DNA from 4 places in the Ruegeria sp. F12 genome. Region 3 is predicted to be linked to each of the others. Evidence: riboswitches for the same ligand, from Rfam matches in the RefSeq annotation. Region 3 holds a riboswitch; each other region holds the start of a gene.
What was found. Region 3 has a riboswitch for cobalamin ahead of ACR0CA_RS19615 (hypothetical protein). Riboswitches for the same ligand answer to the same signal wherever they lie in the genome.

Region 1 (4,955 bases), on a different contig from region 3:
CCCAAGAATTGGCGGTCATACCGGTGCTGGCAACCAGCAGCATGACATCTTCGTCAGAAAGCTTGGCAGCACTTTCAAGAAGCGTCATTCGACCGTTGATGACATCAAAAGCGAGATGCTCTTCACCACCAACTTTCGGGCCGATAACCCGGTTCAGGATCGCAACCTCTTCGGCGCAATCGAGGCCAGAGACCTGAAAGCTTCTGCCACCTTCGGGAATCGGACCGGCGGGCGCGATGTCACCACACCCGCTACTGCCGCACGCGTTGTGACCTTGTCTATTTTCGTGGTCATGGTCGTGGTTGTGGGTATCGGATGACATAGTTAGACCTCAAGAATCTCTGCGGTCCTTTGCAAATAGTTCCTACAGCAACTAGAGCTTCAATACCTTTTTCAATTTTTTTCAATCCGGTTCGTTGCCCGCGATATTGATGCTTCATTCCTTCTTGCGGGCCGGTCGCGTGGATGCAATTTAGTCGCAGAAGACGTAATAAATTTTGGAACAAGTCAATGCAGAAACGGATCGCAATTACCATCACGTTAGTCTCGATTACTGCCGGTTGCTCAGCCCAGTTCACAGGGGGCAAAAGCAAAGCATTCGAACCAGGTAACCTGCCGGATTCAGTTGTTGCGCTGGCAGAACCGGGGCAAGATCTGGCCACAGCGCGCCTTATGCCAGAAGATAACTGCTTTTGGTATGAGCACAGCGGACCTGTCGAGACGACGCTGGTTCCACTGCGCGCAACGAATGGCGCCCCGATCTGCGCTGCGCGTGACGCCTGATAAAAAAGAGGGCAGCGACATCCACCTGCGCTGCCCAAAATTTATGAGCGGGCTGTGACGCTATCTTCGGCCGAGTATAAGTATGCGGTCGAGCCGATTTTTACATGTGGGTAGAGATCATTGATATGGGCCATGATCATTCTAACACATCCAGAACTTGCGCGACCACCGATGCTTCTGGGCTGAGGTGTACCGTGGATTCTGAGATAAGTATCTCGATCCCCAACGTATAGATAAAGGGCTCGAGAGCCGAGAGCATTACTTGGCCCGGGTTCCATGCCATCCCGGAATTCCGCGTATTCGGGGTTGAGCTCGATCATTGAAGCCGTTGGCGTCCAATGTGGCCATTCGACCTTGCGCCGGATAGCATAGGTACCGGGCTCGTAAAGGTTCCCACGCGCGATCGCTACGCCATAGCGCATTGCTGTGCCGCCTTCCTCGATATGGTAAAGATAGCGCGCGACGGCATCGACATGGATGTCACCGGGAACCAAACCATCATTTGCTACGACACGTCGTGGTAAAAAACGGTCATGAACGCCCCATGGATTTGAGGTCGCTGGATCGTAGTCAAATGGCGTGACCTGGCTGTCCCAATAGGTCTTTTGCGACGAGGTTGGCCATGTTTTGGCGATCAATGGACTGGCCGCAGACGCCGAGAATAGCGCTGTGGTTGATTGAATGAAATGGCGCCGTGTCAGCATAAGTCTCGTCCTGGTTCACAAGTGTAATGTGGTTGCATCGCATTTTTGCGATCAAATTCGAGTCTTAAAGCCTCTAGCAGCTAGAGCTTCAAGAGGTTTCAGGTAACGCTTGGTTTACCTAATGGACCATGTCGCCGGTTGCGTGAATCCTGCATCGGTCGAGTCTACTTCGGACTAGGTCGCAAAGACATTTGACAGAAACGAAGCCGCCATTGTAGCGGTGAATTGTTTTCGGTTCCTGATGGCGGAAGCCAAAAGGATTAAAAGGGAATACGGTTCGGTGTTTTCAATGGCGCCAATTCCGTAACTGCCCCCGCAACTGTGAGCGGAGAGCGATGCCAAGACACCACTGGTTCGTAATGGAACCGGGAAGGTTGGCGGAGCGAGCACCCGCGAGTCAGGAGACCTGCCGTAAAGCGCCGGGCTATGCCCAGACTGAACCTGTCGGCCTTACGGTCGATTCAACCTGACAAGCCGCCGGGTGAGGCGGTAGGGAGAAAGAACATGCATATCGAACCGGGCATCGTGAATGGTGCCAAAATCGCGCTTTCCTATGTTACCGCCGCAGGTGCGGCTACTTACGCAGCGAAAGAAACGTTTTCCACATTGCGTGCGAATGGACCTGCATCTTTTGCTATGCGCTCGGTGCTCGCCACCGTTGGGGTTTTCCTTTTCTTCGAAGTCCTGCCGCATTTCCCGGTTGGTGTCTCTGAAGTCCACTTCATCCTGGGGTCGACGCTGTTTCTGCTTCTCGGTGCTGCACCCGCGGCTTTTGGATTGGCAGCTGGTCTCCTGATTCAGGGTGTTTTTTTTGCCCCGTTCGATCTTCCGCAGTACTTCATCAACCTGACCACTCTGCTGGTGCCGCTATTTGCGCTACAAGCACTGGCCAGCCGCATCATCGCTCCCGGCACAGCATATGTTGACCTCAAATATGGCCAAGCTCTTGCGCTGAGTGCGACGTATCAGGGAGGAGTAGTCGCATGGGTTGGGTTCTGGGCCTTCTACGGCCAGGGTTTCGGCGCAGAAACCATGGCTTCGGTTCTATCCTTTGGCGGTGCTTATATGCTGGTAATCGTCATTGAGCCGATTGCTGATCTGGCAGTGCTTGCGGCAGCCAAGGCGATGCGCGGTTTGAACAGTACAGGTCTGGTGACTCCGCGTTTGTACAACGCTGCGAAAGCTTGACCAAAGTTTGAAGCGGTGTCCTAAAATTGGGTTGCCGCGAAAAAACCGGTAGTCGCAGCTCCAAAGATTATTGTGGCGCGTCTCGAGGGCGCGCCACATTGTTTTTAGCCACTAAAAACCTGTACCCAACGATCAGGGTGAATCGGGTCCTGTATTCGTAGGAAAAGATACCTCGTTTCCTTCCACGTTTTGATCCTGTTGGTAACATTGTCCAGAACCAAATCGCCTTCACTCGAGCGATAGACTAGAACAGCATGGCCATTGCGATTGGTGTCCAAGACAGTCGCAATTAGTAGCTTCGTAGGATCCAAACCATTCTGCACAAGTTCAAACTTCTTTTGCAAAGCGAAGTCTTCGCAATCTCCTGACCCTTGCGTCGGCAGTGTCCAGTATTCTTTTGTCCCATATTGGCTTTGATCCGAAACTGCTCGGATTCTCCGATTGACGCGCGTGTTGATCGTTTTAACGATCTGATTTTCTTTTGCCACGGACAGACCAGAGCTACGAGCGCTCGCGCACGCCCACGAGTAGTCTTTGCACAGTGATTTGGCACCGGATGGCGCTCCAATCTTTTTGTCAAGACCGATCGAGGGAAGCTCAGAGGCTTGCAATGTAGCGGCAGACACAAAAAAGCTGCATATAAAACAGACCATTGGGAGATAACCCAGCAGGTTTTTCGATAACACTCCCTGAACTAAAGTGGGATTTGTCATATCTGCCTTCTCCATGCTCGTTCCTCTAAAGTATCCAAACTTCCCCGGCCAATGTGTTTTATTCCAAGCCTTCATGTGCTTGGGGAATTGCAACAGCTTCTTAGCCTCTAGGGGTAAAGCGGCAAAAATTTGCAGATTCTTTGGTATTTCTTCCTTAGTTGACAGCATCAGAGCATCCACGCCATCACCAGCCCGGCATAGCTAACAGAGCGAATTAGAGGGTAAGCTGATCGCAATTCTCTCATTCAACAATAATACAACAGAGATCGGCCGTCATCGCTGAGGGTTACGGAATACCGGGACAATGAAGCCGCTCCTCCGCAAGCTGAGATAGCCAGTTTCGGTTTTCCAGGCGCTGCAATTAGTGGCCGCTAATGACATCTTTGACGAAAGGCTCGTTGAGCAACGCCGTTAGCAGGGGGCATGAGGCCGCACCCTCGGTGCAGGTCTGCACAAGTTCTGCCAGTGCTTGCTCCAACCGTTGGAGGGCGGCGATTTTTGACCTGACGTTGTCGAGATGTCTTGTTGCAACGTATTCGACGTCACGACAAGCTTGCTCGGGCGCTTTGGACAATTCGCGAAGTGCGCATGCATCCTGAATGGTAAAGCCAAGATCGCGGCAGCGTTTGATGAATCTGAGCTCGGAGATTTCCCGTTCCGTGTATGCGCGGCGTCCCGAGGCGGTTCGACCGGCTTTCTCGACTATGCCTTCCCGTTCGTAATAGCGGATCGTCTCGACCGACAGACCGATCAATCTCGCCGCTTCGCCAATCGCAATCATGTGATGACCTTTCCCTTGAACCTGTAGCTACTACAGGATGCATGTTGTCGGTCATGATGTCGAATTTCACAAACCGCGCGAAGCAAGAATCGAGGAAGTCGAACCGGCTTCCGTTCGAGTTCGTCAAAGCCGGAGAAAGCTGACCATGAGCAAGTTTGTTGGCGCGAGTTTTATTGGATCGTTTACCGCACTTGGCGTTGCGACCTGCTGCATCTTGCCGATGGCCTTGATTTTACTTGGCTTGGGAGGGAGCTGGCTGGCCGTATTCGGCAAGATCGCCGCCGCGAGTTATTACGTGCTCGGCGGTTCGACGGCCCTGCTGTTTCTCTCTGGCATCGTCGCGTATCGCCGTGGTTCGCTCGACCGCCTCAAATGGTGGCTGACAGGCAGTTTTGCGTTGACGGCCATCGCTTGGGTTATCGTGCTCAACGAAATCCGAATAAATGATTTCCTGATAACCTTGATGTGACGCCATGAGTGAAAAGCGCCCGAACCTTGTCAGCACGATCATCTGCCCGGAATGTGGACATTCAAGGCCTGAAACGATGCCAACAGACGCGTGCCAGTGGTTCTACGAATGCACATCTTGCGGAAAAGTCCTGAAGCCACTTCCCGGCGATTGCTGCGTCTACTGTTCCTACGGATCGGCTCCATGCCCGCCAATTCAGGCGGGCTACAAATGCTGCGGTTGATACGGCGGCCGGGATGTCGGTTTTGTCCGCAAAGCCGGTCATCAGGCTTTGCGGACGCGGGTATTTTTTCACCGTAAGCTGGAACTTGCCCGGT
Region 2 (4,955 bases), on a different contig from region 3:
GTGGCCAGTGCGACCTGGAAGACGGGCACATTTGCAGCGTCCAAAGGCGAGGTACCCGACGCGCTTTTGCCCGAGAAGGACGTGGCGTTGATGATCGCGGACGGGGCCAGCGATACGATGGTGTCGCGCAGCCAGTCGGCGGCGGATGGCACTTTCAGGGAAGGGGCGAACAGGCCCACGGCCTGAAAGCCGCGCGCGCGCAGGCTACGGATCAGGGCGGCCACGGGGGCTGTGTCGGCCGAGGTCAGGTAAGCGCGGTAGAAACTGACCACGACGCGTTTTGAGTCACCGGAAAACGCCTGTTCCGCCGGAATCACTCCGCGATCGGGGCACCATGCGCCGCAGTCGGGCAGGGATTTAGCCCCCATCACCGGACCCGCATAGAGCCCCGCTGCCAGTGCCATCTGTGCCAAAGCGGCTTGTGCTGCAACCACGCCGCCGGTGTCACACAGGTGCGCTAAGCGGCGCAGGGTGGAGACGGGCAGGGTGGAATACTCATCCAGTCGCGTATCCTCGCGCCCGTCGGCGGGCAGCACGGCCACAGCAATCCCTTTGGTCTGCGCAAGCGATAGAACCTGCTGCAGTCCGTAGGACCAATAGGGCACTCCGCCGATCAGACGGATCAGGATGCCTTTAGCGCCCTCCAACGTCTGTTCCACATAGGTGTCAACGGACAGAGGGTGTTTCAGCGCCGTCAGATTGGCCAGTCGCAGGGTCGGCATCCGACCGTCAGGCCCGCCACCGCGGTGCCAGCCTGCCGCGAAAGCACCAAGGTCGCTGTCCGAGAACGACAGTACCACCAAATCCGCCGGGCTCTGGCCCAGATCGGTTGGGGTTTCGGATTCCTCTAACCCGTGGCTTTCGCGGAAGACGACGTGCATGGTTTACTCGGCAGCCTCGGTGACGCCCGCGAGGATGTCGCGGATTTCAGCCTCTTTGATATCGTCATGCTCGGCGATCACCACCAGACGCGAGCGGCGCTCTTCGCCGGGCTCCCACGGACGGTCATACTGGTGACGCACACGCGCGCCGACGGCTTGAACCAGCAGGCGCATTGGCTTGCCCTGAACAGCGGCATAGCCTTTGACGCGCAGGATGTTCAGCTCGGTCGCCAGGCGTTCGATCTTTGCAACCAGATCCAGCGGGTCGGTTTGATCCGGCAATTCGACGATGATGCTTTCGAAATCATCATGCTCGTGATCGTGATGACCGTCATGATGCGAAGGCCGCGCATCCATGTCATCCTCGGCGGCGGCCTCAAGACCCAACACGACGCGCACGTCCACCACACCTTCGGCCACTTCGACCACGGGCAGAGGACGCGGGGCCTCGGCGGCGATGATCTCTTTGGCTTTGACGACACCTTCGGGGCCGGCCAGATCAGGCTTGGTCAGCAGGATGATATCGGCGCAGGAGATCTGATCCTCGAACACCTCGGACAGAGGCGTTTCGTGGTCGATGGAGTCGTCGGCCAGACGCTGGGCATCCACCGCCGCGACATTCGGGGCAAAGCGACCGGCGGCAACGGCCTCGGCGTCGGCCAGCGCGATCACGCCGTCAACGGTGATCTTGGATCGGATATCGGGCCAGTCGAACGCTTTCAGAAGCGGTTTCGGCAGCGCAAGGCCCGAGGTTTCGATCAGGATATGCTCGGGGCGCGGCTCCAGCGCCATCAGCGCCTCGATCGTGGGGATGAAATCATCGGCCACGGTGCAGCAAATGCAGCCATTGGCCAGTTCCATGATGTTTTCCGCCGGGCAATCGGGAATGGCGCAGGACTTCAGGATATCGCCATCCACGCCGACATCGCCGAATTCATTAACCACAACGGCCAGACGCTTGCCCTGCGGGTTCTGCATCAGGTGCCGCACCAGCGTGGTTTTACCCGAGCCCAGAAAGCCGGTGATCACAGTAACGGGGAGTTTTTCGAGGGTGGACATGTCAGGCTCCAATCGGGGGAATGCGCGAGGCGCAGTTTTTGCGGAAATGTTCGGGGCGCTCGCGCCATTTGACCAAGCCGTCTTCGGTGGCCAGATACTTGGTCGCGCCGTCGACGATCACGTCGACATGATCGACCTCGTTCAGGTTCTCATAAACAAAGGTCCAGCGCTCGGGTCCGCCGCGCAGAACGATGGAACAGCCCTGATCGCAATTCGACAGGCACTCGACGGCTCTCAGCGTTACGCCTTCGGGCAGATCGGCCTGTTCCAGCGCCTTGTGCAACAACGTGCCGGGGCGGTCTGCGTCATCTTCAACAGGTAGGCCGCGGCGGCAGGTGGTGCAAACCAGCAGCTCGACCGGAGCGGTCTCGGTCATGTCTCTCATCCCCCCAAATCCTCATCGTGGGGGACGGGGTTTCAAGCGGGTCGCATTTGACCCGACACCGGAACACCCCGTCCGGTTTCAATCGCGGGTGCTGGCAGGTCTCCCGGCTTGCGGATGTCAGGGCAATTGCCCTGTCGGATGTCCCGCCTTCCCGGCCTGTTTGGCCAGTGGCTTGGGCACCCTCTCCGGTCACGGTCGCGGGGGCGGCTGCGTTTGGCGGATGATCCGTTGACGCATTCCCTTTTCATCCTCGTGCAGAGGACACCAACGGATCGGACATGCGGCACCGGGCAGGGGCTTGTCAAGCGAGTCGCAAGCATCTGTGAAGCAACGGTGGAAAAGCGACCTGTAAGCGTCGCTGGGCGGCATGACGAAGCCCGCAACCCCGTGCTGCCATGACCGAAACGGCGCAAACAGGGAGACGTGTCGCATGAGAGTGGGCTTTATCGGACTGGGCAATGTGGGCGGCAAACTGTCCGGGTCTTTGCTGCGCAACGGGATCGACCTGACGGTGCACGATCTGAACCCTGATCTGGTCGCGGGCTTCGTGGCGCAGGGGGCCAAGGCCGCCAAAAGCCCGGCCCAGCTGATGCGCGATTGCGACGCGGTGATCACCTGTCTGCCATCGCCTGCTGCCTCGGACGCCGTGATGCAGGAGATGCTGCCCGAGGTCGGCCCCGGCAAGATCTGGATGGAGATGTCCACCACCGACGAGGCCGAGGTCAAGCGGCTGGGTGCGCAGGTCATCGAACGCGGAGGGGCGGCAGTCGACTGCCCCGTCTCGGGCGGGTGCCATAGGGCGGCGACGGGCAATATCTCGATCTTCGCGGGCTGCGACCGCGCGACGTTCGAACGTATCCTACCCTTTCTGACCACGATGGGCCGCCGCGTGCTGCACACGGGCGAGTTGGGCTCGGCCTCGGTGCTTAAGGTGCTGACCAACTACCTGGCGACGGCAAACCTGATTACCTGCGCCGAAGCGCTCGTGACCGCCAAGGCCGCCGGGATGGACTTGAACACGACTTATGAGGCGATCAAGATTTCATCAGGTACTTCCTTTGTGCATGAGACCGAAAGCCAGGTGATCCTGAACGGATCACGCGACATTTCCTTTACGATGGACCTTGTGAAAAAGGATATCGGGCTGTTTCAGGACGTCGCTGACCGCGCCGGTGTACCGCTGGAGATCAACCCGGTCATGATCCAGATTTTCGAGGACGGAATTGCCCGCTATGGTGAACGTGAAATGTCTCCCAACATCATCCGACGTCTGGAGGACGCAACCGGTCTAGATATCACAGCCTCCGGTTTTCCGCCCGAGATGGAGGACGACGAACCGGAAGAGCCCGGATACGAGGTCATCCCTCAGGGGCGTGGGGCCGAATGACGCAAGCCGCGCGTCAGTGGAATAGTCTGTTTTGTAGAGAGAGTGGAGGCGAGTACCGGAATCGAACCGGTGTACACGGATTTGCAAGAGATATGCACAGTAAAAAACCATTATAATTAAGCTTGTTAAGCCACAGAAATCTTTGTTGTGTATGGAGATGTGTACAATATTCATTATTGGCGCGTATTTTGCGTCCTCAGCTTATTCAGATCGCCTATCTAGCAAATCAATCAAAGCTGCAGCAATCGTTTCATCAGATTTCGTCTCACATTCCCATACGACGATTGGAGCCCATCCAAGTTCTCTAATTTCTTGTAGGTTCTTAGTGTCTCTAGCGAGGTTGCGTTCAAACTTTTCTTGCCAGAAGTCCGCTCTTGTCTTGGGAGTGCTAGCTTTGCGGCAGCCAGAGTGTCTGTGCCAGAAGCAACCATGCACAAACACAACTGACTTGTATTTTGGTAGGACTATATCAGGCTTTCCTGGCAATGATTTGACATGGATACGGAATCTAAATCCATGGCGGTGCAGCCATTTTCTAACCCGAATCTCAGGACCAGTGTTCACACTACCCACGCTGCGCATTATTTTTCGTCTGATTGGGTCTGTCGCCATGAAGGTGGTCGCAGTGTTCAATGAACTCAAAGGGTTGTGAGGAGGGCAATAGGTTTTAGCATTTCCGACGCAACATATCGGTTGCTCCTTTGTTCGAATACCATATGATGGCAAGACGAGCAGGAGTGGTAGTTTATGAAGCCATCGTCAATAGATTTGTTTGCTGGTGTAGGGGGCCTGACGTTGGGCTTCAGAGCGGCTGGTATCCATACTAGTCATGCGGTCGACATTGAGGCAAGTTGTGCAGAAGTATTTCCGCGCAATTTTCCAGAAGTTGAGTTTATTGAAAGAAGCGTTGCAGAGTTTACAGATCTCGAAATTGAGGCACTGGCCCCAAATGGAATTGATGTGGTTGCTGGCGGCCCTCCGTGCCAAGGATTCAGTTTGATAGGCCTACGTGATCCTGACGATGAACGCAGCAAGCTCGTTTTCGAATTTCGGAGATTTGTTAATATTTTAAGGCCCAAATACTTCGTGATGGAAAATGTTCCTGGCATGCTTTCTGCAGAAGGTGGACGTTGGGTAGAGGAACTAATCAAGCAGCTTGGTGGTGACGGGTATACCGTCTCTGACCCTACAATCCTCAATGCTAGTGAGTTTGGTGTTCCACAAGAGCGGAAGAGAGTATTCT
Region 3 (4,955 bases):
CGAGCGGCCAGGTCGGTTGGGGCCGAGCCCGTCGGTGTGAATTCGATCCGTCCGGGTTGGTACGAAACCAGCCGGACACCGTTTTCGACCTCGACCAGCAGTTTCACATCCCGGTTGGTGCGGATCAGTTCGACCACATGTTCGAAGGTCGGGTAGCGGGCCAGAGCCGTCTGCACATCCTGCGCCAGTGCCGCCGTCGGTGCACCTGCTCCGCCGCGGACGTGTGGCGCATAGGCAGAGGCCACGGGGGCCTGCACGGCGTGCGGTGGGGCGCTCATTCCGCCGCCGGGTCCGCCATTGGGTGACGGAGGCGGGGTGTCTTGCAAACGTTTGATCAACTCTTCCGGGCTGGGCAGGTCGGCAACATGGGTCAGGCGGATCACGGCCATCTCGGCGGCCATCATGGCGTTGGGGGCGGCTGAGACCTCTTCCAGAGCCTTCAATAACATCTGCCACATACGGGTCAGGACGCGCATCGGCAGGGCCTCTGCCATTTGCTGACCGCGCGCGCGTTCGTCGGGGGACACGGTCGGGTCTTCGGCGGCATCCGGCGTGATTTTCACGACCGAGACCCAATGGGTGATCTCGGCCAGATCGCGTAGCACGGCCAGCGGGTCGGCGCCTTCGGCATATTGCGCGCCAAGCTCAGTAAGCGCCCCGGCGGCGTCGCCGCGCAGGATCATGTCCATCAGGTCCAGCACTCGGCCACGGTCGGCTAAACCCAGCATCGCACGCACCTGATCGGCGCTGGTTTCCCCGGCACCGTGTGAAATCGCCTGATCCAGCAGAGAGGTCGCATCCCGCGCCGAGCCTTCAGCCGCGCGGGTGATCAACGCCATCGCGTCCTCGGCGATTTGCGCACCTTCGGCCTCGGCAATGCGGCGCAGCAAGCCGATCATGTCTTCGGGTTCGATCCGGCGCAGGTCGAACCGCTGGCAACGCGACAGAACCGTCACGGGTACTTTGCGAATCTCGGTGGTAGCAAAGATGAATTTCACATGCTCGGGTGGTTCCTCAAGCGTCTTGAGCAGCGCGTTGAAGGCGCTGGTCGACAGCATGTGGACCTCGTCGATGATGTAGATCTTGTAGCGGGCCGAGGCCGCGCGGTAGCGGACGCTGTCGATGATCTCGCGAATATCATTGACGCCGGTGCGGCTGGCGGCGTCCATCTCCATCACGTCCACATGGCGGCCCTCCATAATGGCCACACAATGTTCGCACTGGCCGCAGGGTTCGGTGGTCGGCTTGCCCTCGCCATCGGGGCCGATGCAGTTCATACCCTTGGCGATGATACGGGCCGTGGTGGTTTTGCCGGTGCCGCGAATGCCGGTCATGATAAAGGCTTGCGCAATTCGATCCGCCTCGAACGCGTTTTTCAGCGTGCGTACCATGGCGTCCTGACCGACTAGATCGGCGAAGGTTTCCGGGCGGTATTTGCGGGCAAGAACCTGATAGGCGGGGCTGGGCGTGTCGGTCATATCTGCTCTGTCGGATTCGGAGTCCGATGCAGCGTAGTGACCCCTGCCGCCCACGTCCACAGCAGCAGCGCAGGAAATTCGATTTGCAAGCAAGGACGCAGGCGATACATCATCGGTGCAGATTGATCGGAACGTGCCATGAATAATTTCGCCATCTATTCCCTGCGACTGGGGCCGGGTCGTCTGGGGATATCTCCGCTGCCCGGCGCGGGAGGTGCTTATGCGGCCGATCTGAAGACGGTGCAGGACTGGCGACCGGATCTGGTGATTTCAATGACCACAAGCTCTGAGATGAAAAACCTGGGAGCGGCGGCGTTCGGTGGCGATCTGGAGCGGCACGGGGTCGAATGGGCTCACCTGCCGGTCCAGGATTTTGGTGCGCCGGATGCGCGGATACAGGCCATTTGGTCCAATGTCAGCCAGCGGGCCCGTGCGCTGCTGTCCGGCGGCGGAGGCGTTTTGGTCCATTGTCGGGGCGGCTGCGGGCGATCGGGTATGGTTGCTTTGCGGTTGATGACGGATAGCGGACTGCCCGCAGATACCGCTATGCAGATGCTACGGACAGTACGTCCCTGCGCCGTCGAGACCGAGGCGCAGATGGTCTGGGCCACTTCGGCGGCCCGGACGGGCAGCTGAATTCAGGCTGAAAGCTGGTGTTCGGTCGGCGCGGCTGGCTGGGGCGCCGTGGTAACCACTTCCATCATCGCGCAGGGCGGTGTCGGCAAAAGGCTGGCTGCGTGGGCGGTGAAATCTGCTCCGAACAACATATCCGCATAGCGATCCAGCCGCTCGGCCGGAGTGTCGGCGGCCACACCGCAGAACACCCGGATCTGATCGGGTTGGGCGCGAAACCGGGCCGAGCACCCTTCGGCGCAATGGGTCAAGTCGCTGCTGCCTTCGATCTCGAACGCATCGGTTGTTGCCGGACGGGCCGTGGCCATTGCATCCGTCAGGGCGCGTGCCATTCGGGCCAGTGCCGGGCAGGGGGCGCCGGTTTTTTGGCATACCGTCGCGGTGAATTCGTGGGTCTTGGTCTTCCAGATCATGATGCGCCCTCCGCGCGCTGGACGAGGGGCATGGATCAGGTTTGACAGCGTGCTGACGACCTGTCCCGGACACCCCGCCCGAGTTTCGGTTTTCGTTCGATGGCAGGTCTCCTGACTTGCGGGTCGTGGCTTTGCCGACCTTCCCAGCCTTTCGGCCAGTGGTATCTCGGCATTGCTCACCGCTTACAGTTGCGGGGGCAGTCTCGGCCTTGGTTCGTTCCGGCAATGCCGGGCAGAACCGCACCGTGTTCCCTTTTCATCCTATCCCGAAAAGGGACAAGAACCATCACGCCATCGCTAGCGGTTGAGCGGGCTTCGAGTCAAGCGCCATTGAATACCGGCGCGACGTTGGGTCAATTTCCCCACGGCTTGACTCTGATGACGGAACAGGGCCGACTGCGCGGGTGAACTAAACAGTTTAGAATATGAGGCGCGGGCGATGTTGGACAATACGCATCCTGTTTTGACCGAAGATGTCCAGTTTCCGTCTGGTTCGGCGATGCTGTCGGGGCGCCTCTATCTGCCTGCCTTGCCCCCCAAGACAGTTGTGGTAATCCATGCAGCGACCGGCGTGCCCCGCGACTATTATCAGCATTTTGCCCATTGGCTGGCGGCCGAGCAGGGCATGGCTTGCCTGACCTATGATTATCGGGATTTCGGCCATTCCCTGACCGGCCGATTGCAGGACTCGCAGGTAACCATGGCGGACTGGGCGCTGATCGACATGCCCGCTGCCCGCGCAGAAATGCGCAAACGTTTCCCGGACGCGGAACAATGGAGCATCGGCCATTCCGTTGGTGGAATGCTGGGCCCGGTTCAGCCGGATATCGCGCAGATTGACCGCATGATCTGTGTTTGCTCCGGGCTGGTCACCCTGTCTGATCACCCGTGGCCGTACAAGGCACTGGCGGGGTTGTTCTGGTATGGCCATGCGCCGTTGGTTGTCAAAGCGGCGGGGTATTTGCCGGGCAGGGCTTTGGGCTTTGGGGCTGACCTGCCCGCGCGGGTCTACTGGCAGTGGCGTAAATGGTGCACGGCACCGACGAACTATCTGCCCGATTTGGGCAAGACCCTGCCCGAGGCGCACTGGGCCGAGCAGGGAGTGCCGGTCGATCTGATCGCATTCGACGACGATCAGGTGGTGCCGCCCAAAGCGGTGTGGCGCCTGGCCGAGCTTTATGGCCCGAATGCGCGGCGTAGGTTGTTGTCACTGTCAGATTTTGGGGTGAAAGAGATCGGGCATATCGGCGTGTTCGCCCGTCGCAACGCAGCGGTTTGGCCGCAGCTTATTGCCCAGGATCATGTGGGAGAAAAGTGAGAGGTTGGACATCGACCCAAGCGGGGCTCGTTGTGGCTGCTTCCTTCCGGACCTGACCAGGTTGGCGAGGCGCTCGCCCGCGCCAACCTCTCAGCACGCGATATAGGCAAGTGCGCGGCAAATGACAACCCGTCAGAGCGTCAAATGGATCATCAGAAAACCGGCCTCGTCCTCTCCAGCGATGTTGGGTGCAAATTCGGCGATGTCGTCCAGATGATGCCAGGCCTTGTGGCCTGTACGCAGAACCGCCAACGCCCCGGCCACAGGGGACAGACGGAACGGACGCTCGAACACGGTGCCGGAATGAGGCCCGGCAGTCACGTAGTTTTTGACCAGATCTTGTAGGGGCAGAATCGGCAGCGGAACGCGCGTCGCCCGCCCGGCAAAGGGGAAGTGCCCACCGCCATTTGCGCGGTAATTATTCAACGCCACCACAAAGGTCTGCTCTGCATCCAAGGGTTGGCCTTCGAAACGAATCTCGCGGACGCGGCGGGCCGATGGGTGCAAAAGTGCCCCATCTGCGCCAAACCGAGCGGGCTGGCTAAGGTCGATCCGGTATGTCAGCCCATGCAGGACGTCAAAATTATGCCCTGCGCGGTCCGAGGCCAGCAGATCGCATCGTTGGCCGGGGATCATCCTGCTAAAGACGCCTGCGGACATTTCCAGCCAGTCTTCGATTTGCGAACCGGTGACGGCGACGGCCATCATCTCATCGGGAAAGACGTTCAAGTCCGTCACATGGCGCAGGCAGATTTCCCCGGCCGGGACGTCGGTAAAGAACCGAGGCCCGGCACGCCCGCCGAATTTCGACGGGGACACGGCAGACAGGATTGGGCAGTCCCGATAGTCCGTATCCTTTAGAAAAGGTCGCAACGCGAGGATTTGAGCGGCGGCCACGAAAGCCAAGCCCCGGTCATAGCCGCAAAAGCTGAAATAGCTGTGCATGTGCTGCTGTACCTGTCCCACAGGTTCGGCCACCCGCCGCCGCGTCTCGGCGTGGCCGGTGGCAAGTAGCTGCGTCAGTGCGGCGTCTTCATCTGACGCCTCTGTCGAAACCGAACGCACCTGCGCGTGTCCATGAAATACCTGCCATCGGTCGTCCAGTGATGTGCC
Region 4 (4,955 bases), on a different contig from region 3:
CCTCGTTCAATTTGGACAGCTGGGCCATGGGAGAGCCTCTGTTGGACGCCATTTCTGCACAGGCCGAAGGCGCGGATATCGTGGTCGCCGAGGGCTCAATGGGGCTGTACGACGGCGTCGCCAAGCCCGGTGAACTGGGTCATGGGTCCAGTGCGGAAACCGCGTTACGGATGGGTTGGCCGGTGGTGCTGGTGCTGGATGTGGGCGGTCAGGCGCAATCGGCGGCGGCGACGGCTTTGGGGTTCAAGATGTATAACCCCGATCTGCCCTTTGCGGGCGTGATTCTAAACCGCTGCGCCAGCCCCCGGCACGAGCGGTTGACGCGGTTGGGAATGGAACGCGCGGGCCTGCCGGTTCTGGGCGTGCTGCCCCGTCGTGGAGACCTGACCCTGCCCGAGCGGCATCTGGGCCTGATCCAGGCGGTTGAACATCCCGATCTGGAAAGCGCAATTGTGGGCTATGCCGAGTTCCTGCGCGAGCATGTCGATCTTGAGGCGATCAAGCGGGCGGCATCCTCAGGCCCGAATGGGCCATCGTCCGCCGCGCTGCCGCGGCCCCCGGCGCAACGGATCGCACTGGCCCGCGATGCAGCGTTTTCCTTCACCTATCCGCATTTGCTGGAAGGTTGGCGCGCGGCAGGGGCCGAGGTGTTGCCCTTCTCGCCCTTGGCCAATGAAGCCCCGGCTGCGGATGCCGATCTGGTTTGGTTGCCGGGCGGATATCCTGAACTGCATGCAGGCACTCTGGCCGCTGCATCGAGTTTTCAGGAGGGGTTGCGGAGACATGCGCAGACCAAGCCCGTTCATGGGGAATGCGGGGGGTATATGGCGCTGGGACAGGCTCTGATCGATAAAGAGGGTGTCTCGCATCAGATGGCCGGGTTGTTGGGGCTGGTGACATCTTACGAGAAGCGCAAGTTCAATCTGGGGTATCGCCGGGCCGAGCTGCTGGCCCCCATGCCCGGCTTTGCCGTAGGCACGGGCCTGCGGGGGCATGAGTTCCACTATTCCTCGATTATTGAACAACCCGACGCGCCCTTGGCCCGCGTGTTTGACGCAGAAGGCGCCGAAGGGCCTCAGACCGGATCGGTGCGCGGCAATGTGACCGGCACGTTCTTTCACCTGATCGCGGAGGCCTCAGTATGAGTGGGTTTGTCTCGTTCATCGGGTCGGGTCCGGGCGATCCGGAGTTGTTGACGCTAAAGGCCGTGGACCGGATGCAAAAGGCGGATGCGGTGCTGTTTGATGACCTCAGCAGCGGGCCGATCTTAACCCATGCGCGCGAGGATGCCGATCTGGTGGGCGTGGGCAAACGGGCGGGCCGCCCCTCGCCCAAGCAGGACCATGTCAGCCGGTTGCTGGTGGAATATGCGCAAACCGGGCAGCGGGTCGTGCGGTTGAAGTCCGGCGATGGCGGCATGTTCGGACGTCTGGAAGAAGAACTGGTCGCCCTGCGCGCGGCTGGGATCGAATACGAGATCATCCCCGGCATCCCCTCGGCCGTGGCGGCAGCGGCGGCGGCTGGCATCCCGCTGACCCGAAGGCTAACCGCGCGGCGAGTACAGTTTGTCACCGGCCATGATGTCAGCGGCAAACTGCCCGAGGACCTCAACCTGCCTGCGCTGGCCGACCCCGATGCGACCACGGTCGTCTTCATGGGCAAGCGCACCTTTCCCCTGCTGGTCGAAACGTTGCACGCCCATGGTCTCCCGCTGGAGACGCCAGCACTAATGGCCGAATCCGTCTCGACCCCCGAACAAAAGCTGCATCTCAGTACTGTAGGCGCGCTGTCCGAGAAACTGGCGGATGAAATCGGCACCGCCCCTGCGCTGATCCTTTATGGCCCGCTGGCAGAGCTTGACGATGTTTGACCTGACCTTGATCGGCATCGGCACCGGAAACCCTGACCACGTGACCTTTCAGGGCGCGCAGGCGATCCGCGCGGCGGACCTGATCCTGATCCCTCGCAAGGGCGAGAACAAGGCCGATCTGGCCGGGCTGCGCGAAGAAATCATTGCGCAGGTCACCGACACGCCGCCGCAGATCGCCTATTTCGACATCCCCAAGCGCCGGTCTGATGACGGGTATCTGCGCGGAGTGGATGAATGGCACGACGCCATCGCCCTGCGCTGGCGCGAGGCAATTGCCGCCCATCCGGGCGTGCAGCATGTTGCGCTGCTGATCTGGGGCGATCCATCGCTCTATGACAGTTCACTGCGGATTGCAGAGCGGCTGGACCCTCAGCCGGAAACGCGGGTGATCCCTGGCATTACAGCGCTGCAGGCGTTGACGGCTGCCCACGTGATTCCGATCAACGATCTGGGTGCCCCCTACATCGTGACCACGGGGCGGCGGATTCGCGACGAAGGGTGGCCGGACGGTGCGTCAAACGTGGCGGTAATGCTGGATGGTGAGTGCTCGTTCCAACATCTTCAGATGGCAGATTATGACATCTGGTGGGGGGCGTACGTGGGCATGAAAGAGGAAATTCTGATCAAGGGGCCCTTGGCTGAGGTTGCGCAGCAGATTCTGGACACCCGTGCAGCTGCGCGCGCCGATCACGGGTGGATCATGGATATCTATCTTCTCAAAAAGTGCGTGAACTGACCAAATTGGTCGCGAATGACGATTGCGCCGCGCGGGGTTTGAAGGCTAGATGAACCTGTCTGGTCCCGTCGTTCACAGCGACGAGCTAAGAGGGAATGTGGTGCGATCCGAGTTGATCAAATCCACAGCCGCCCCCGCGACTGTAAGCGGTGAGCCCTGTTCAACCAGCCACTCCTGAGTTTCAGGGGGAAGGCGAACAGAGGCATCGACCCGCGAGCCAGGAGACCTGCCAGGCACGAATGAAAACACCAACCGTCGGGTGCGACGGTAAAGGAGAACTAAAAATGGCAACTCAAGCAACAACCGCATCGACCTCACGCATTGGTATCCTGCCGGTTATGTTCGCTGTGGTTCTGGGCCTTGGCGTCATCACGCTGACCGGCCACGTTCAGGCCGCGGCCCTGCATGACGCAGCCCACGATGTGCGCCACGCGACCGGCTTCCCCTGCCACTAAACCCATGTTTAGCCGTATCCTGACCAGCGCGTTGTTCGCTGGTGCTGCAGCGGGGCTGATTGCCGCCTTGCTGCAGTTGGTCTTTGTGCAACCTGTGTTGCTGCACGCGGAACTGTATGAATCAGGCGAATTGGTCCATTTCGGCGGTGACGTCGTAAGTGCTCACCCCGAGCTGCCGGGAATGTTCTCGGACCTGTTCCGCGATGCGCTGAGCGTTATTTTCACGATGTTTATCTATACCGGTTATGCGCTGATGATGATTGCGCTGATGTCCGTGGCTGAGGGCAACGGCCACAAGATTGACGGGCGCACCGGCGTTTTGTGGGGGCTTGCGGGGTTCGTTGCCGTGCACCTCGCACCCGGATTCTCGCTCGCGCCAGAAGTGCCCGGCGTGGCAGCAGCCGATGTCGCTGCGCGTCAAATCTGGTGGTTTGCGACCGTCGCAGCAGCAGGTGTTGCCATGTGGCTGATTGCCTTTGGCGGCACCCTGATCAGCTATGTGATCGCAGCCGCCCTGCTGTTGGCCCCACATCTGATCGGCGCGCCCGAGCCGGACGTGTTCACCGGCCCCGTTCCGACCGAGATCGGCGCGCTGTTTGCCGCACGCGCTTTTGGCATCGGACTGGTAGCCTGGGTTCTGGTCGGGGCATTCGCCGGGTACTTCTGGCGATATGAAAGCCAGCGTGCCGAAGCTGCGGCCTGACAAGCACGCTTATGAACACGCCGAGACCAGCTCGGCGTGTTTGCTACTACCATCAAGGAACATAAAATGGCACGCTCACTTGCCCTGTTTGCAATCGGCATAGTTTTTGGCAGTGGTGCAGGATTTGTGGTTGCGGCTGCAAATGGCGTTACTTTCGACGGCCATGACCATGGCGATCCTGCACATCACAGTTCATCTCACGCCGAGGCAGCCGCACACGATCATTCGACTGCCATCAACCTGCCTGCTGGCGCTGATGCTCCGGGGCTTGAGATCGCTCTTACGCCCGATCCTATGGCGGGCTGGAACCTGCATGTCATGCCGCAGAACTTTCGGTTCTCACCACAAAATGCCTCAAAGACCGATGTCGACGGCGAGGGGCATGCACATGTCTACGTAAATGGAGAGAAACTGGCCCGGCTGTACGGTAACTGGATGCATATCGACCATCTGCCGCAGGGCGAGGTCGAAGTCTCGGTCTCTCTGAACGCAAACAGCCACAGCCCGCTGATGGTCGACAACATCCCCGTCAGCGCGGCGGTCACACTACAGGTCGACTAAAGCGCCGGGATACGCGCCCGCAAACACATCCGGAGCCGCCCGCAAGGCCGGGCGTCTTCGATCCAGCCTTTGGGGCTTTCCAGATAGGTCCGGCAGGTCGCCACGATATCATCGGCGTCCGAGGCGACATCGACCCCTGAAAACACATATGTTGCCCCGCCATCGGCCTGCAGCGCGATGGCCACGGGTTCTGCACATCCGCTGAAACAGGCGTGCTGATCGACCGAAACCCGCCCCTCAATCCCCGCGCGGGTCAGGGCGGATTCGACAGCTTTGACCTCGGCTCCGCAATCGCGGGCACCGGCACAGGACGAACATATCAACAGGCGCATCTGATCCAATTCGGAACTCATCGGGTGGCATTTGCCTGTTTCTGAGGGTTTCCAACTGCCGGCGCAATCGGGAAAACGCACAAGATTGTGAGTGCGCCCTGTCCCGCTTTCTGGCATCACTGTCGCAACCCCGAAACAGGAGGCCCAGATGAAAGCCCTTTGGACTGCGATTGCCCTGATAGCGACCCCTGCTTTGTCAGACGAGCCCCTGTCGGGCTGGGCCAGCTACGCAACCGACAAAAGTTACGACGCGTTGGTTGCCGACACCAAGGATGCCATCAAAGCCAATGGTCTGATC

Region 1: it holds a riboswitch for cobalamin, as region 3 does, so the genes downstream of both, ACR0CA_RS17335 (energy-coupling factor ABC transporter permease) here and ACR0CA_RS19615 (hypothetical protein) in region 3, are expected to answer to the same signal.
Region 2: it holds a riboswitch for cobalamin, as region 3 does, so the genes downstream of both, ACR0CA_RS02850 (DUF1636 family protein) here and ACR0CA_RS19615 (hypothetical protein) in region 3, are expected to answer to the same signal.
Region 4: it holds a riboswitch for cobalamin, as region 3 does, so the genes downstream of both, ACR0CA_RS02920 (CbtB domain-containing protein) here and ACR0CA_RS19615 (hypothetical protein) in region 3, are expected to answer to the same signal.

What each region holds. Positions count from the first base shown of each region.
Region 1 covers NZ_JBQFOV010000014.1:115,612-120,566, forward strand. The annotation lists gene ACR0CA_RS17315 (heavy metal translocating P-type ATPase) at 1-88, opposite strand, end outside; gene ACR0CA_RS17320 (hypothetical protein) at 116-319, shown strand; gene ACR0CA_RS17325 (hypothetical protein) at 511-783, shown strand; gene ACR0CA_RS17330 (L,D-transpeptidase) at 825-1,487, opposite strand; cobalamin riboswitch at 1,703-1,915, shown strand; gene ACR0CA_RS17335 (energy-coupling factor ABC transporter permease) at 1,992-2,675, shown strand; gene ACR0CA_RS17340 (transglutaminase-like cysteine peptidase) at 2,780-3,568, opposite strand; gene ACR0CA_RS17345 (MerR family transcriptional regulator) at 3,750-4,169, opposite strand; gene ACR0CA_RS17350 (hypothetical protein) at 4,315-4,638, shown strand; gene ACR0CA_RS17355 (GDCCVxC domain-containing (seleno)protein) at 4,643-4,861, shown strand.
Region 2 covers NZ_JBQFOV010000002.1:27,344-32,298, reverse strand. The annotation lists gene cobN (cobaltochelatase subunit CobN) at 1-881, opposite strand, end outside; gene cobW (cobalamin biosynthesis protein CobW) at 885-1,940, opposite strand; gene ACR0CA_RS02850 (DUF1636 family protein) at 1,942-2,316, opposite strand; cobalamin riboswitch at 2,402-2,609, opposite strand; gene ACR0CA_RS02845 (NAD(P)-dependent oxidoreductase) at 2,756-3,712, shown strand; gene ACR0CA_RS02840 (very short patch repair endonuclease) at 3,914-4,324, opposite strand; gene ACR0CA_RS02835 (DNA cytosine methyltransferase) at 4,460-4,955, shown strand, end outside.
Region 3 covers NZ_JBQFOV010000020.1:48,552-53,506, reverse strand. The annotation lists gene ACR0CA_RS19625 (DNA polymerase III subunit gamma/tau) at 1-1,478, opposite strand, end outside; gene ACR0CA_RS19620 (protein-tyrosine phosphatase family protein) at 1,617-2,114, shown strand; gene ACR0CA_RS19615 (hypothetical protein) at 2,117-2,524, opposite strand; cobalamin riboswitch at 2,609-2,827, opposite strand; gene ACR0CA_RS19610 (alpha/beta hydrolase family protein) at 2,964-3,842, shown strand; RNA gene ffs (signal recognition particle sRNA small type) at 3,837-3,935, opposite strand; gene ACR0CA_RS19600 (bifunctional 2',3'-cyclic-nucleotide 2'-phosphodiesterase/3'-nucleotidase) at 3,975-4,955, opposite strand, start outside.
Region 4 covers NZ_JBQFOV010000002.1:41,182-46,136, forward strand. The annotation lists gene ACR0CA_RS02905 (cobyrinic acid a,c-diamide synthase CobB) at 1-1,145, shown strand, start outside; gene cobA (uroporphyrinogen-III C-methyltransferase) at 1,142-1,870, shown strand; gene cobF (precorrin-6A synthase (deacetylating)) at 1,863-2,606, shown strand; cobalamin riboswitch at 2,650-2,854, shown strand; gene ACR0CA_RS02920 (CbtB domain-containing protein) at 2,891-3,061, shown strand; gene ACR0CA_RS02925 (CbtA family protein) at 3,066-3,764, shown strand; gene ACR0CA_RS02930 (hypothetical protein) at 3,831-4,325, shown strand; gene ACR0CA_RS02935 (DUF1636 family protein) at 4,322-4,678, opposite strand; gene ACR0CA_RS02940 (DUF302 domain-containing protein) at 4,806-4,955, shown strand, end outside.